Regions from separate parts of the Streptomyces sp. NPDC040432 genome, predicted to be linked through region 1. Evidence: riboswitches for the same ligand, from Rfam matches in the RefSeq annotation. Region 1 holds a riboswitch; the other holds the start of a gene.
The links. A riboswitch is a leader RNA that binds a small molecule or an ion and turns the genes downstream of it on or off. The one in region 1 is predicted to bind guanidine.
Positions count from the first base shown of each region.

Region 1 (7,678 bases):
CGGCAACGCCGGCAACCTCGAACGCTGGGTCCGCGTCAAGAGCGAGGTCCTCGTCCTGGGCGAGAAGAAGACCCTCGCCACACGCCCCAACGGCCGATCCGCCGACTGGATCGCCCCCGGCCCGTCGAACGGCTGCGCGATGGCCTGCGCCTACTGCTACGTACCGCGGCGCAAGGGCTACGCCAACCCGATCACCGTCTTCACCAACATCGAGCGGATCATCGCCCACCTCGACCGGCACATCACCCGCCAGGGGCCGAAGCGGGAGCCCACCCAGTGCGACCCGAGCGCGTGGGTCTACGACATCGGCGAGAACGGCGACTGCTCGGTGGACGCGCTGATCAGCGAGAACGTCGCGGACCTGGTGCGCGCCTTCGCGCACCGGCCCACGGCGAAGGCCTCGTTCGCCACCAAGTATGTCAACCCCGACCTGCTGCTCCTCGACCCTCGCGGCCGCACCCGGGTGCGGTTCTCCGTGATGCCGCCGCGCGACTCCCGGCTGCTCGACATCCGCACCAGCCCCGTGGAGCAGCGGATCGCGGCCGCCGCCGATTTCCTGGAGGCCGGGTACGAGGTCCACTTCAACCTGTCGCCCGTGGTCGTCCGGCCGGGGTGGGAGGAGGACTGGAGCCTGCTCCTGCGGCACCTGGACGACGTCCTGCCGCAGGCGGTCAAGCGGCAGGCGGCGGCCGAGGTGATCATGCTGACGCACAACCGGGACCTGCACGAACTGAACCTGGGCTGGCACCCCCGGGCGGAGGACGCCCTGTGGCGGCCCGACATCCAGCAGGCCAAGCGTTCCGAGAACGGCAGCTGGAACGTCCGCTACCGCAACGACACCAAGGCCGAGGCCGTCGAGACCGTACGGCGTCTGGTGGCAGCCCACGCCCCGTGGCTGCGGATCCGTTACGCGTTCTGACGCCGCCGGCGCCCCGCACACCGCCCCGTCAGGCGTCGAGCTCCGCCAGGCCTTCCCGCCACCGGGTCGCGCGCTCCGCCTCGCCCTGCTCCCACCACGGGGTGCCGCGTTCCCCGAGCGCCACCTTCGCGATCCGCACCCGGTCCCGGGCGGCGCGCTCCGCCCCGGGGTCCTCGGCGCGCCGAGCGGCGCCCACCGCCCGGCGCGCCGCCATCAGGTGGACCCGCAGGCGGGCACCGATTTCCTCGGGCACGGCCGGGTCGGTGGCACGCCATCGGCGGCCGCCGATGACGACGTGGTGTCCGTCGGGGGTGAGGGGCGGCGGCTGTTTCCGGGTCACCGGGGGCGACTGCCCCCGGCCGCCGACATCAATCCTCCCGAACCGTCGGCGCGAGGCGGACCCCGCCCGTCGCGAGCGCCGGCGCCCCACGGATCCCTTCCGTGCGCGCATACAAACACCACGGACGGGCACGCGGTGCTCACAAGGTGTGGTTGGCGTAGAGAAGGAGTGCCCGTGCTGCCCAGCAAGGTGACCGACAGTGGCGTGCTGATCATCCGTCTGCGGTCGGACCTCGACATCGGCAGCCGTGCCGCGGCGGCCTGGGAGATCGAGGACCTCCTGACGGCCCACCGTGCGGCACCCGTCGTCCTGGAGCTGTCCGGTACCGGGGTGAGCCCCGCGGTCGTGAGCACCGTCGTGCGGGCCCACCGGACCTGCGCCGACGCGGGCGTGCCCCTGGCCGTGGTCGCCCCGGGCCCCGAGGCGCGGCGCGCACTGACCATCGGCGTCGGGGCGCACGCGCCGTACGTCCACGCCACCCTGCCGCAGGCCGTCGAGGCCGTCACCACCACGCTCGGCGCCGCCGCGTAGTCCCGGCCCCGTCAAGGGGCCGACACCTCCCGTGCCCGCGAACCCCGGCCCATCGGCCGGGGTTCGCGGGCACGGGAGGTCGCCGGGGCTAGTGTGGGACTGTCCGTCCCCCCCGTGCGCGGCAGATGAGGCTGGTCAACGTGTCGACATCGAGTCACGACATTCCGGGGGCGCCCTGCTGGGTCAGCCTGCTCGTCCGGGACCCCGACTCCGCTCGGCGCTTCTACACGGCCGTGCTCGGCTGGGAGATCCGGCCCAACCCCTTCGGGGACGACTTCGCCGTGGCGTTCCGGGACGGCGCCCCCGTCGCGGGCATCGGCGCCGTCACCGACGTCTTCGACGTACCGGCGGCATGGACGCCGTACTTCGCCGTCCAGGACGCCGACGTCACCGCGTCCAGGATCCGCGAGCGGGGCGCCACCATGGCCGTCGGCCCCCTGCCCTTCGGGACGGGGCGGGCGGGGCTGGCCGCCGATCCGGCCGGAGCCGTCTTCGGGATCTGGGAGGGGGTCGTCGTCCCCGACTGGTCCGTGGGACGCGGCAGCGCCCCGGCCTGGCTCGAACTGCGGACGCGCGACGCGTTCGCCGCCGCGATCTTCTACGGGGAGGTCCTCGACTGGGCGGGTGAGCTGCCCGGTTGCTGCGTCGTGTCCTACGAGCACGACCACGTCGTGCTGCGGCACGGGCGTGACACCATCGCCCGGATCCGCGGCGGCGCACTGGAAGCGGCGCCGGACCCCGAGGTCCGTCCCCGCTGGCACGTCCACTTCCGGGTGCCCGACCTGGAGGCGGCGATGGAAGCCGCCGACCGGATGGGCGGCAGGACCGCCTCTCCGGTCGAGAACTCCCCCACGAGCCGCCGGGTCGTCCTCGTCGATCCCGACGGGGCGCCCTTCACCGTCGTCGCCCCGCGGGGCGCGGGCACCTGAGCCGCGCGGGACGCCGGTACGGGTCCGCCGCGGCTCCCGCTGCCCGCCGGTCCGCCGCCACGACGGCCCGCCGGGAGTCGTGGTGGAAACCGGCGACGCCGACCGACGGGCCGGGGCGCGGCGGGGGCGGTCAGTGGGTGGCGATGGTCCGGTTGATCCAGTCCTTGTACGCGGACACCGACGTCCAGATGCCGGGACCGCTCCCACAGTGCGGGTCGACGGCGTAGTCGCCGTCGCCGGAGGTCACGCCGACCAGTTCCCAGCGTCCCGCGACGCGCTGGACCTGCGGGCCACCGGAGTCCCCGGAGCAGGCCATGGCGCCGCGGACCCGGCTGCTGGTGCAGAGTTCGCCCTTGCCGTTGATGTCCATGCAGTCGGTCGTGGCGGTGCGGCGCGTGTCCAGTTCCTGGAGGCGGTCGGGGAACACCCACCGCCCGGGCTCGGGGTCGTCGACCACGGTGCCGAAGCCGATCACCCGGGTGTCCGCGCCGACCGCGGGGGCGCGGCCGGCGATGCGGACCGGCTGCTCGCGGACGGGGCGGTCCAGTTTCAGGAGGGCGATGTCGTCGTTCGAGCGCTTGTCGCCGGAGGAGTCGAAACCGGGGTGGACGAACTTGCCGACGATCTTGCGGACGGTGCCCCCGGCGTTCCGGTGGTCACTGCCGACGCGGACGGTCCCGCTGGGGTGCGCGGGCATCACGTCCTGCGCGCAGTGTCCGGCCGTCACCACCCACTGCGGAGCGATGAGGGCCCCTCCGCACATGGCGTCGAGGGAGCCCTCGCCGTCCCCGGGCGTCATGGGGATCGCCACCATGAACGGGTAGGGCTCCGAGGAGTCCGTTCCGCGGACGATCGCCTGGGCCCCGGTCCCCGTCGCCGCCGTGTACAGGGCGGCGACCGCCCCCACGGCCACCGCCCGGTTCAGCAGGCGGCGTCCCGGAAGGGACCGGGCGGCCTGCCGGCGGTGTCGGGCGTGCAGTGGGGCGGAACCAGCCATGACGGGAACTTTCGCGCGGGGGCGGTGGGCAATCGGACCAAGTGCTTCCGGTCGCGTTTCCTGTTCCCCGTCCTCGCCGCGCTACACCTCCGCGCGCCGTAGGAGGGTCACAGCCGCCAGTACGTCCCCGCACGCGAATCGACGTGCACCACGTGCCGACCGACCCGCACCACGTGGTGGTCCGGGCCCGACCAGGAGCCGGTGGCCCCTTCGGCGCCGGGCAGGGGCGTCCAGATCTCCAGGAAGGTGCTGCCGTCCGGGTTGGTGCCCCGTTCGACGAGGTCGGCGCCGTCCCGCCGGAGGGTGCCGGTGTCCTCGCCGGGCTCGCCCGTGAGGTGGTGGAAGCGCACCCGCTCGCCGTCGAAGGAGGTCGTGCCGGCGAAGCCACGGCTGTCGGCGTAGTACCGGCCGACCTGCAACCACACCACTTCGCGGTCCTCGACGAGGGGTCCGCCGTCGCGGCTGATGCCGCGCCGGAGCCAGGCACCGCGCTCGGGCGGCGGGACGCCGGGACCCACCGCAGGCCGGCCGGCCGGGTCAGTGCCGGTCATGGTTGGCGGCGTCGGCGTCCACGGCCGGCAGCGTCAGCGGTACGTTGCCGCGCCCCGCCTGCGAGTACGGGCAGACCACGTCGGCCCGGTGCAGCAGGGGCTGGAGGTCCGCCGCCGCCCAGCCGGGAAGGCTCACCGTGAGGGCCACCGCGAGACCGTGGCCGGCGGGGCCTCCGACGGCGTGCGCGGTCGTTTCGTACAGGGTGCCGGTGAGTGGCACGGCCATGGCGTGGGGCCCATCTGCTCGACGAGGAAGCCGCCCGGGTGCGGACGGCGGATGGCGCCGCTCGTGCGGCACCTCGCGCGTCGTCGTGCGTAACCGGGTACGGCGCGTCTCGTCCGGGGCCGTGGATCCGGCCGCCGGAAAATCTGGCAACGGCGGACGTCACCCGGGGACGGGCCGACGGTGACCTTCCTCACCCGCCACCGGCCCGCCGGCCACGGCCCCGCCCGCCGGCGGCGCGGGCCGGTGCCGGCCGCGGTATGCCCCGGGAGGCATGCCCTCCCAGCGGGTGAAGGCGCGCACGAGGGCCGTCGCGCCGCTCAGGCCGACCAGCGGGGCGATCCGGTCCAAGGACAGGGTCGTGGTCTCCAGCAGTCGCCTGGCGCGGGCGTGGCGGGCGGCGTCGAGGAGCTCGCGCCAGGACGTGCCCTCCGCCCCGAGGGCCCTGCGCAGCGTCCGGACACTGAGGTTCAGCTCCTGGGCGGGCCCCTCGGGGCCGACGTCCGCGAGCACGGCGCGCTCCAGCCACCGGCGCACCCTCCCGGCCGTGGTGACCTCTGCGGACAGCCCGTCCAGGAGCCGGTCGGCGTAGGCCCGGTGCAGCGCGTTGAGGGCCGGGTCGTACAGGGGGCGGCGCCGGTCGAGGTCCGCGTTGCCCACCGTGATCGCGTTCTCCTCAGCGTCGAAGGCGACGGGGCAGCCGAGGACGCGGGCGTACGGTTCGGCCGCGCCGACGAGGGGATGGGCGAACGACACCGCCAAGGGCGCCCAGTCGTCGCCGGCGATCCATCGGGCGGCCCGCACCATGCTGCTGATGACGGCCTCCACCTGTTGCGGGTGCATGGCCGTCGGGGCGACGTTCGGTCGGTAGCGGATCCGGCTGTGGCCGGGGCCCCGGTGCAGGGTCACCGTGCCCGCCTGGCTCACCAGGGGGTGGTAGCGCTCGGCCGCCAGCGCGGCATCGGCCAGGCCGGCGCAGGTGAGGACGAGGTGCCCCAGGATGTGCAGGCCTTCGGGCCGGATGCGGTCGCCCACGAGGAGCCCGGTGTGCGGTCCGGCACCCGGGGCGCCGAGCACCTCGTCCCACAGGGCGCGCATCTCACCGAACTCCAGCCGGTCCGTGGGCAGCGCCCAGGCGGCGGATCCCCCGGCGCCGTCCGACGGGGCGCCGAGGACGGAGAGGGCGTAGCTCGCGGTGACGGAGGGCGGCTCGCTGGTGGACACGACCGCCAGTCAATGCGGGCGCACCAGCCCCGTCAACACCCTCGGGGGGCGGAGCCGGTCGGGAGGGTCAACGGATTGGCCTCGCGGGTCAATGACGGGGCGGCGGAGCACCTCTAGGGTCGGCTCCGGACCACCGGGGGGGATCAGTGGCCCCTCCCGGGCTCCGGAGCCCGGGAGCCCGGGACGCGCGCCGGCCCGATCCCCGCCGCTCAGAGGAGTACGCCGTGATTCTCTTCCTGCTCCCCGCAGGCGACTACGACCCGACCGAGGCCGCCGTGCCCTGGGCCGCGCTGCGGGACGCCGGCTTCGAGGTGCGGTTCGCGACCCCCGGTGGGGAGGTCGCCCTCGCCGACCCCCGGCTCACGGACCTCGGCTTCTCCTGGCTCTCGCCCTGGCTGATGACCCGTCGCGCCGAACTGGCCGCCTACCGGCGCCTCACCGAGGACCCCTGGTTCCGCTCCCCCGCCTCGTACGGGGAGATCGATCCGGACGCCGTCACGGGCCTGTTCGTACCGGGCGGTCACGCGGCGGGGATGCGGACGCTGCTCGACGACGCCACCGCACAGCGGTTGTTCGCCCGGATCTTCACCCGGGGGCTGCCCGTGGGCGCCGTGTGCCACGGCGTCCTGCTCGCCGCCCGGGCCGAGGATCCCGCCACCGGACGCTCGGTCCTCCACGGTCGGCGGACGACCGCGCTGACGTCCTTGCTGGAGTTGACCGGCTGGAACCTCACCCGGCTCTGGCTGGGACGCTACTACCGCACCTACCGCACCACCGTGCAGCAGGAGGTCACCGCGGCGCTCGCCGATCCGACCCACTTCCGCGCCGGTCCGCCCCTGCCCGTCCGTGACACCGCCGCCCGCACCGGACGCGGCTTCACCGTCACGGACGGCAACTACGTCTCCGCGCGGTGGCCCGGGGACTGCCACCGCCTGGCCGCGGACTACCTGTCCCTGGTCCGCGCCCACGCGGCCGGGGCGGCGCGCCCGACCGGTTGAGTGCCGCCCGTGCCCCGGGCACCGGTGGGCCGGCCCCCTCGCCCGCTGTCGTACCCGCGCGGCCCGGCGGTGGGGCCGCGCGGTCACGTTCGGCCGAATCCGACCCGAGCACCCGCTCGTGTCCCGTGCTTATCTTCGTTCATGGATATCTCCGCAGGACGTCCGTACCCCCTCGGCGCCACCCACGACGGCTCGGGGACGAACTTCGCCCTCTTCTCCGACTGCGCCGAGAAGGTGGAGCTCTGCCTGATCGGTGAGGACGGCGGCGAGCACCGGATCGCGCTCCCGGAGGTGGACGGGGGCGTGTGGCACGGCCGGGTGGCCGACGTCGGCCCCGGACAGCGGTACGGCTACCGCGTCCACGGACCCTGGAGCCCCGACGAGGGCCTGCGGTGCAATCCGGCCAAGCTGCTGCTCGACCCCTACGCGCGGGCGATCGACGGCCAGATCGACGGCGACCCCTCCCTGAGCGGGCACTGCGACACCGACCCGGGCCGTCCGGACGACCGCGACAGCCTGGGGCACGTCCCGCTCGGCGTCGTGACGGGCGGGGAGTTCGACTGGGAGGGGGACCGCCCTCCGGGCCACGCGTTCCACGACTCGGTCATCTACGAGGCGCACGTGAAGGGGCTGACCTTCCGCCACCCGGAGGTGCCCGAGGAACTGCGGGGCACGTACGCCGGGGTCGCGCACCCGGCCGTCGTCCAACACCTGCTGGCGCTCGGCGTCACCGCCATCGAACTCATGCCGGTGCACCAGTTCACCCAGGACGGTTTCCTCACCGACCGGGGCCTGTCGAACTACTGGGGCTACAACACCATCGGCTTCTTCGCCCCGCACCACGCCTACGCGGCCGGAGGGAGCGTCGGCGGCCAGGTCGACGAGTTCAAGTCCATGGTCAAGGAGCTGCACCGGGCGGGCATCGAGGTCATTCTCGACGTGGTCTACAACCACACGGCCGAGGGC
Region 1 covers NZ_JBVIVP010000013.1:78,088-85,765, forward strand. The annotation lists gene ACZ58N_RS24845 (spore photoproduct lyase family protein) at 1-919, shown strand, start outside; gene ACZ58N_RS24850 (hypothetical protein) at 948-1,259, opposite strand; gene ACZ58N_RS24855 (STAS domain-containing protein) at 1,434-1,790, shown strand; gene ACZ58N_RS24860 (VOC family protein) at 1,931-2,719, shown strand; gene ACZ58N_RS24865 (S1 family peptidase) at 2,850-3,716, opposite strand; gene ACZ58N_RS24870 (hypothetical protein) at 3,824-4,267, opposite strand; gene ACZ58N_RS24875 (OsmC family protein) at 4,254-4,493, opposite strand; guanidine-III (ykkC-III) riboswitch at 4,568-4,631, opposite strand; gene ACZ58N_RS24880 (AraC family transcriptional regulator) at 4,653-5,714, opposite strand; gene ACZ58N_RS24885 (type 1 glutamine amidotransferase domain-containing protein) at 5,939-6,712, shown strand; gene glgX (glycogen debranching protein GlgX) at 6,854-7,678, shown strand, end outside.

Region 2 (7,678 bases), on a different contig from region 1:
AGGACTACATCACCGAGCACGGGATCCTGGACGACAAGACCCTCGCGGAGGGCGGCTACCGGATCACCACGACGATCGACAAGCGCCGTCAGACCGCGTTCGTCGACGCCGTACGGACCGAAATGGTGGACGACCTCGACCCGGCGGCCCGTCCGGCGGACCGTCTGGTGCGGGCGGGCGGGGCGTCCATCGATCCGGCCACCGGCAAGGTCGTCGCCCTGTACGGCGGCATCGACTACACCAAGCAGTACGTGAACAACGCGACCCGGCACGACTACCAGGTGGCCTCCACCTTCAAGCCGTTCGTCTTCGCGGCGGCCGTGGAGAACGACTCCCGGACCCAGGACGGCCGTCGCATCACCCCGAACACGATCTACAACGGCGACAACGAGCGCCCGGTGGTCGGCGGCCGGATCCGCTTCGCCCCCGAGAACGAGGGGCAGGTGTCGTACGGGAACATCACCGTCAACACGGCGACCGACCTCTCCGTCAACACCGTGTACGCGCAGATGGCCGTGGACGTCGGCGGGGAGAGGGTCAAGCGGACGGCCATCGCCCTCGGCATCCCGAAGAGCACCCCGAACTTCGACGCGGGCCCGGCCATCGCGCTGGGCACCATGCAGGCGAGCGTGCTGGACATGACGCAGGCGTACGCGACCCTCGCCGACCACGGCCGGCGCACCCCGTACACCTTCCTGGAGAAGATCACGAAGGACGGGGACACCATCGGGCTCCCCGACCGCACCCCGGAACAGGTCATCAGCCGGGAGGCCGCCGACACGACGACGGCCATGCTGGTCAGCGTCGTCGACAACGGCACCGGTACGGCCGCTCTGGCGGCGGGTCACCCGGCGGCGGGCAAGACGGGCACGGCCGAACTGGACCGCTCGGCGTGGTTCGCGGCGTACACCCCGGACCTGGTCACGGTGGTGTCGATGATGGGCCAGGACCCGGACACGGGCACGCTCCAGTCCCTCTACGGGGCGTTGGGCGAGCGGCGCATCGGGGGCGGCGGCTACCCGGCGCGGATCTGGGCGGCCTACACGAAGTCGGCCCTGGAGGCCTCGGACCCCGTGGACTTCGAACTCGAACTCCAGCGGGGCGCTTCCCCGCCCCAGCAGCCGGACGTCCCGCAGCCCCCGCCCAACTTCCCCGAGGACCCGGCCACCCCGCCGACGGGCGGTCGGACGGACGGCGGGGACGGCGGTCGGACGGACGGCGGCGGCGATCAGGGCGGCCGGACCGACGGGGGCCGCACCGATGGCGGGCAGACGCAGGGCGGGCAGACGCAGGGCGGGCAGACCCAAGGGGGCCGGACCAACGGCGGCCAGAACAACGGCGGGCAGACCAATGGGGGGCAGACCAATGGGGGGCAGACCAATGGGGGGCAGACCGAAGGCGGGCAGACGAACGGCGGCCAGGATCAAGGCGGCCGGACGGACGGCGGGCAGACGGACGGCGGGCAGACCGATGCCGGTCGGAACGCCGGCGGCGACGCCCAGGGCGGCGTCTTCGGCCGCCGCCCTCCGGCCGACTACCTCGAATGAGACCCGGTCGGGGCCCGCACGGGCCCCGACCGGTCCCACCGGGCTTCCGGTCGGGCCCAACCGGGGTCAGTGGCCGGAGGTGGCCTTCAGCCCGACCACGGCGACCAGCAGCAGGCAGATGAAGAAGATCCGGGCGGCGGTGACGGGTTCCCCCAGCACCGCCATGCCGAGCACGGCGGCGCCGGCCGCGCCGATGCCCACCCAGACCCCGTACGCGGTGCCGATGGGCAGGGTCTTGGCCGCGTAGGACAGCAGCACCATGCTGGCGACGATCCCGGCGCCGGTGAAGACGGACGGCCACAGCCGGGTGAAGCCCTCGGTGAATTTCATGCCGATCGACCAGCCGACTTCGAGCAGACCGGCGACGATGAGAAGAACCCAGGCCATGACAGGCACCTCCGGGACGAGACGGAAACGGGGTGCGTCGTCTTTGCGTCCTGCAACCCGGTACGGCGCGTCTCGTCGGGGGTTCCCCTCCACCGTAGCAAAGGGGCGGCGAAAAGGGCCGGTGACCTCGGCCACCGGCCCTCAGGGGTACTGCGGGACGGGACGCGGGGCCCGGCGGAGGCCTCGTGGGGGCCCGCCGGAGACCCGCAGGATCAGAGGTAGAGCCCGGTGGAGTCCTTGGACCCCTCCAGCCGCTCCGCGGCCACGGCGTGCAGGTCCCGCTCGCGCATCAGGACGTACGTCGCCCCGCGCACCTCGACCTCGGCCCGGTCCTCCGGGTCGTACAGCACCCGGTCGCCGGGCTCCACGCTGCGTACGTTCTGCCCCACCGCGACCACCTCGGCCCAGGACAGCCTCTTGCCCACGGCCGCCGTCGCCGGGATCAGGATGCCGCCGCCGGAGCGGCGTTCGCCCTCGGGCAGGTCGGACTTCACGAGCACGCGGTCGTGCAGCATGCGGATGGGCAGCTTGTCGTGGGTGGTGTTCTCGCTCACGCCCCGAACCTACCCGCCCGGCCCCGCCCCGTCCGCCGGTGGGTGCTCAACGCTTGCGACGCGCCGAGACCACGAGCAGTCCGACCACGCCGGCGGCCAGCAGGGCCACGGGCACGATCCGCTCGATGCGCGGCGCCCCGTCCTCGTGGCGCAGGCCGTCCTTGACGTCGGTGACGAGCCGGTTGACGGCGACGAAGGCCCGTCCGGCGGTCTGGTCGACCGTCGAGGCGACCCTCGCCTTCGCGTCCCCGACGATCGTCTTCGGGTGCATGCGCACGCCGATCTCGTCGAGCGTCTCGGCGAGCTGCTCGCGGCGACGGACGATGTCCGCCTCGATCTGAGCGGGGGTCCTGGCTTCCGGCACCGCGCTGCCTCCGTCGTTGTGTCGTCGTGTCGTCTGTGGCGTGATCCGTCAGGGACAGTCTGTCAGCTCCGTCAGCTTAGGCTCATGACGTACCGATCCCCTCCCGAGGAGACTGTTGAGATGAGCGAGCGACTCCAGCCGGGCGACACCGCCCCCGCCTTCACCCTGCCCGACGCGGACGGCAACGAGGTCTCGCTGGCCGACCACAAGGGCCGCAAGGTGATCGTGTACTTCTACCCGGCGGCCCTGACGCCCGGCTGCACCAAGCAGGCCTGCGACTTCACCGACAACCTGGACGCCCTGGCGACCGCGGGGTACGACGTCATCGGTGTCTCCCCGGACAAGCCGGAGAAGCTCGCCAAGTTCCGCGAGCAGGAGAACCTGAAGGTCACCCTGGTCGGGGACCCGGAGAAGGAGACCCTGACGGCGTACGGCGCCTTCGGCGAGAAGAAGCTGTACGGCAAGACGGTGACCGGGGTCATCCGTTCCACGGTCGTCGTGGACGAGGAGGGCAAGGTCGCGCACGCCTTCTACAACGTGAAGGCGACCGGCCACGTAGCAAAGATCATCAAGGACCTGGGCATCTGACGCGCCCCATTCCTTGGACGCGGCGGCCCGCACCCAACCGGTGCGGGCCGCCGCGCTCATCGGACCCCATGCCCGGCGACCGTCCGGCCATCGACCGTTGCTCCGTACGAGGGCCGTACGCGCGGCCGCGGCGGTCGACCACGTCGACGGCGGCCGGAGCGACGACCGCCGCGGGAACCTGCGACTCCTGTGCCCCAACTGCCCTGCGATCAGCAGCACATGGCGCCGGGAAGGGCGCCCCGACGGGTTCGATGATCCTTGCCGACACTCCTCGACCGTCTGCCGCTATCATTGCAGGCGGCTAGCGGTGGTGGCGCAGTGGTGACGCAGCAGACTTAGGATCTGTGGCCCGTGAAACGGCTTGAGGGTTCGAATCCCTTCCGCCGCACGACAACGGCCTGCGAATCGAAGGCATGATTCGCAGGCCGTTTGCATGTCGGCGTCAGCCCAGCAGTTCCCGGATCACCGGGACCAGGGCGCGGAAGGCCAGGCCGCGGTGGGAGATGGCGTTCTTCTCGGCCGCCGTCAGTTCCGCGCAGGTACGCGATTCGCCCAGCGGCTGGAGGATCGGGTCGTAGCCGAAGCCGCCGCCTCCCTCGGGGGCGTGCCGCAGGGTGCCGAGCAGTCGGCCCTCGACGACGCGTTCGGTGCCGTCCGGGAGGGCCAGGGCCGCCGCGCAGAAGAAGTGGGCGCCACGGTGCTCGTCGGCGATGTCGCCGAGCTGCGCGAGCAGCAGGTCGAGGTTGGCCCGGTCGTCGCCGTGGGAGCCGGCCCAGCGGGCGGAGAAGATGCCGGGCGCGCCGTTCAGGACGTCGACGCACAGGCCGGAGTCGTCGGCGACGGCCGGCAGGCCGGTGGCGCGGGCGAGGGCGTGGGCCTTGAGGAGCGCGTTCTCGGCGAAGGTGACGCCGGTCTCCTTGACGTCCGGGATGTCCGGGTACGCGTCCGCGCCGACCAGCTCGTGCGGCAGGCCGGCGTCGGACAGGATGGCGCGGAGTTCGGTGACTTTGCCCGCGTTGCGGGTGGCCAGGATCAGGCGGCTGGGCGTCGAGGTCATGCCCTCATTATTCCGGGCCGCCGGGCGGCTCAGCCCGGGGTGCAGACCTTGGAGATCTCCGAGGCGGCGTCGGCGACGGGCTTGATGTCCGGGTTGACGTTGCCGCTCTCCAGGGAGGTGCGGACGTTCTCCACGGCCGTGGTCATCGAATCGATGGCCTTGCCCAGGTCGGCGTTCTCGGTCTGGTCGCCGATCTTCTTCAGGCTCGCGTCGATCGAGTTCAGCGCGTTCTGGGCGTCCTGCGGGCTGTTGCCGGCCTGCGAGACCGCCTGCTGGAGGTCGTTGGCGCTGTCCGCGATGGCCACCGCCGTGTTGGCACAGTCCATCGCGGTGGAAATGGCGTCGCAGGAGGTCAGGGCCGGGACGGTGAGGGCGGCGGCGAGCACCACGGCGGCTATGCGGAACTTCGGCTTCATTTCGGGGTCCCCCCACGGGTCGGATATGTGGACGGGCGCACGGCTGTGACCCCGTGCGCCCGTACTTGCTCGGACGCGGCTGCGCGCCCGGTGGTTCTGCGCGGACCAGGGCCTGTCGTCAGAGTCCCGTCGTCGCCCGCGAGGCAGACGGGAGTTCGACGACAGGTCCTACGGAGCCTGCAGCTCCAGCGCGCCGAGCTGGAGGGCTTCCAGGTCGGCGCAGCCTCCGGTGGCGAGGTCGAGGAGGGCGTTGAGTTCCTTGCGGTCGAAGGGCTCGCCCTCGGCGGTGCCCTGGACCTCGACGAAGCGGCCGTCCCCGGTGCAGACGACGTTCATGTCGGTCTCGGCGCGGACGTCCTCCTCGTAGCAGAGGTCGAGGAGCGGGACGCCGTCGACGATGCCGACGCTGACGGCGGCGACGGTGTCGGTGAGCGGCTTGCGTCCGGCCTTGATCAGCTTCTTCTTCTGGCCCCAGGCGACGGCGTCGGCGAGGGCGACGTAGGCGCCGGTGATGGCGGCGGTGCGGGTGCCGCCGTCGGCCTGGAGGACGTCGCAGTCCAGGACGATGGTGTTCTCGCCGAGGGCCTTGTAGTCGATGACCGCGCGCAGCGAGCGGCCGATGAGGCGGGAGATCTCGTGGGTGCGGCCGCCGATCTTGCCGCGGACGGATTCGCGGTCGCCGCGGGTGTTGGTGGAGCGCGGCAGCATCGAGTACTCGGAGGTGACCCAGCCTTCGCCGCTGCCCTTGCGCCAGCGCGGGACGCCTTCGGTGAAGGAGGCGGTGCAGAACACCTTGGTGTCACCGAAGGAGATGAGGACGGAGCCCTCGGCGTGCTTGCTCCATCCGCGTTCGATGGTGACCGGGCGGAGCTGTTCGGGCGTGCGGCCGTCGATGCGAGACATGGCTGTGAGCCTAGTCGGTGCGGGGATGCGGGAGGACCCCGTCCGGGTCGGTCCGGGACGGGGTCCTGTCGTGGGTGCGGCGGCCGTGCGGTGACGCCGGCGAGCGGCGTGCGGTGCGCCGGCCGGCGCGGAGCCGGGTGGGCTCAGCTCACATCATGTCCTCGATGTCGGCGGCGATCGGGTCGGCGTCGGTGCCGATGACGACCTGGATCGCGGTGCCCATCTTGACGACGCCGTGCGCGCCCGCGGCCTTCAGGGCGGCCTCGTCGACCTTGCTCGGGTCGATGACCTCGGTGCGCAGGCGGGTGATGCAGCCCTCGACCTCTTCGATGTTCTCGATGCCGCCGAGCCCGGCGACGATCTTCTCAGCCTTGGTGGCCATGTGTTTCTCCCTGAGTGGTTCGAAGAACGAGTCTCGGCGGCCGTAACCAGCGTCGTCCGCTTCGTCACGGTAACTCACGGTTGGCCTATCTACACGGGCGCGTGCCCTGTAGCTGCCGAATGATGACCATCAGCAGCAGCCTGCCCACCAACTGGTCTACACCAGTGTGCCGCAAGTGTTGCGACTGCCAAAAACGGGCCGGGTCAGGGAGGACGCGATGAGCGCCAGCAGTGCCGCGACGGTGCCACAGCCGAAGTGGTGGAACGGCTTGTTCCAGGGCCTGCAGAAGATGGGGCGGAGCCTCCAGCTCCCGATCGCCGTCCTTCCCGCGGCGGGCATCCTGAACAGGCTCGGCCAGCCCGACGTGTTCGGCAAGGACGGGCTCGGCTGGAACAACGTCGCCAAGGTCATGGCCTCCGCGGGCGGGGCCCTCCTCAACGCGGACCTCGGCCTCCCCCTCCTCTTCTGCATCGGCGTCGCGATCGGCATGGCCAAGAAGGCGGACGGCTCCACGGCCCTCGCCGCGGTGGTCGGCTTCCTCGTCTACCGCGCGGTGCTGCGCGCCTTCCCGAATGCCTGCCCGACGGACACGAGGGACATCGGGGGCGGCTGCCTGGGGCCGGACTACACCTTCGCCGAGTACACCTTCCAGAACCCCGGGGTGTTCGGCGGCATCATCATGGGCCTGCTGGCCGCCTGGTTCTGGCAGCGCTACCACCGGGTGAAGCTGGTCGACTGGCTGGGCTTCTTCAACGGGCGCCGGCTCGTCCCGATCATCATGACCTTCGTCGCCATCGCCTTCGCCGTCCTGTGCCTGTGGGTCTGGCCGCCGATCGGTGACGCGCTGGAGGCCTTCTCCGACTGGCTGGTGGGGCTCGGCTCCTGGGGCGCCGGCATCTTCGGCATCGCGAACCGCGCCCTGCTGGTGATCGGCCTGCACCAGTTCCTGAACGTGCCGGTGTGGTTCCAGTTCGGCAGCTTCACGACGCCGGACGGAGCCGTGGTCCACGGCGACATCCCGATGTTCCTGGCCGGCGACCCGAACGCGGGACAGTTCCTGTCGGGCTTCTTCCCCATCATGATGTTCGCCCTCCCGGCCGCGGCCCTGGCCATCACCCACTGCGCGAAGCCGCTGCGCCGCAAGGAGGTCGGCGGCCTGATGCTGTCGGTCGGCCTGACCTCGTTCGTCACGGGCATCACCGAACCGCTGGAGTACTCCTTCCTCTTCGTGGCGCCGGCGCTGTACGCGATCCACGCCGTCCTGACGGGCGCGTCGATGGCGGTGACGTGGGCGCTGGGCGTGCACGACGGCTTCAGCTTCTCCGCCGGCCTGATCGACTACGTCATCAACTGGAGCCTGGCGACGAAGCCCTGGATGATCATTCCGATCGGCCTGTGCTTCGCCGTCGTCTACTACGCCGTCTTCCGCTTCGCCATCACCAAGTTCGACATCCCGACCCCGGGGCGCGAGTCGGACGAG
Region 2 covers NZ_JBVIVP010000003.1:111,253-118,930, reverse strand. The annotation lists gene ACZ58N_RS07810 (transglycosylase domain-containing protein) at 1-1,547, shown strand, start outside; gene ACZ58N_RS07805 (DMT family transporter) at 1,614-1,934, opposite strand; guanidine-III (ykkC-III) riboswitch at 1,966-2,044, opposite strand; gene ACZ58N_RS07800 (GroES family chaperonin) at 2,147-2,488, opposite strand; gene ACZ58N_RS07795 (DUF3618 domain-containing protein) at 2,535-2,852, opposite strand; gene bcp (thioredoxin-dependent thiol peroxidase) at 2,973-3,440, shown strand; partial or broken gene ACZ58N_RS07785 (hypothetical protein) at 3,574-3,765, shown strand; tRNA gene ACZ58N_RS07780 (tRNA-Leu) at 3,745-3,828, shown strand; gene rdgB (RdgB/HAM1 family non-canonical purine NTP pyrophosphatase) at 3,883-4,497, opposite strand; gene ACZ58N_RS07770 (hypothetical protein) at 4,527-4,913, opposite strand; gene rph (ribonuclease PH) at 5,082-5,816, opposite strand; gene ACZ58N_RS07760 (PTS sugar transporter subunit IIB) at 5,965-6,276, opposite strand; gene ACZ58N_RS07755 (PTS transporter subunit EIIC) at 6,416-7,678, shown strand, end outside.
Region 2: linked by a shared signal. The riboswitch ahead of ACZ58N_RS07805 (DMT family transporter) and the one ahead of ACZ58N_RS24875 (OsmC family protein) in region 1 are both predicted to bind guanidine.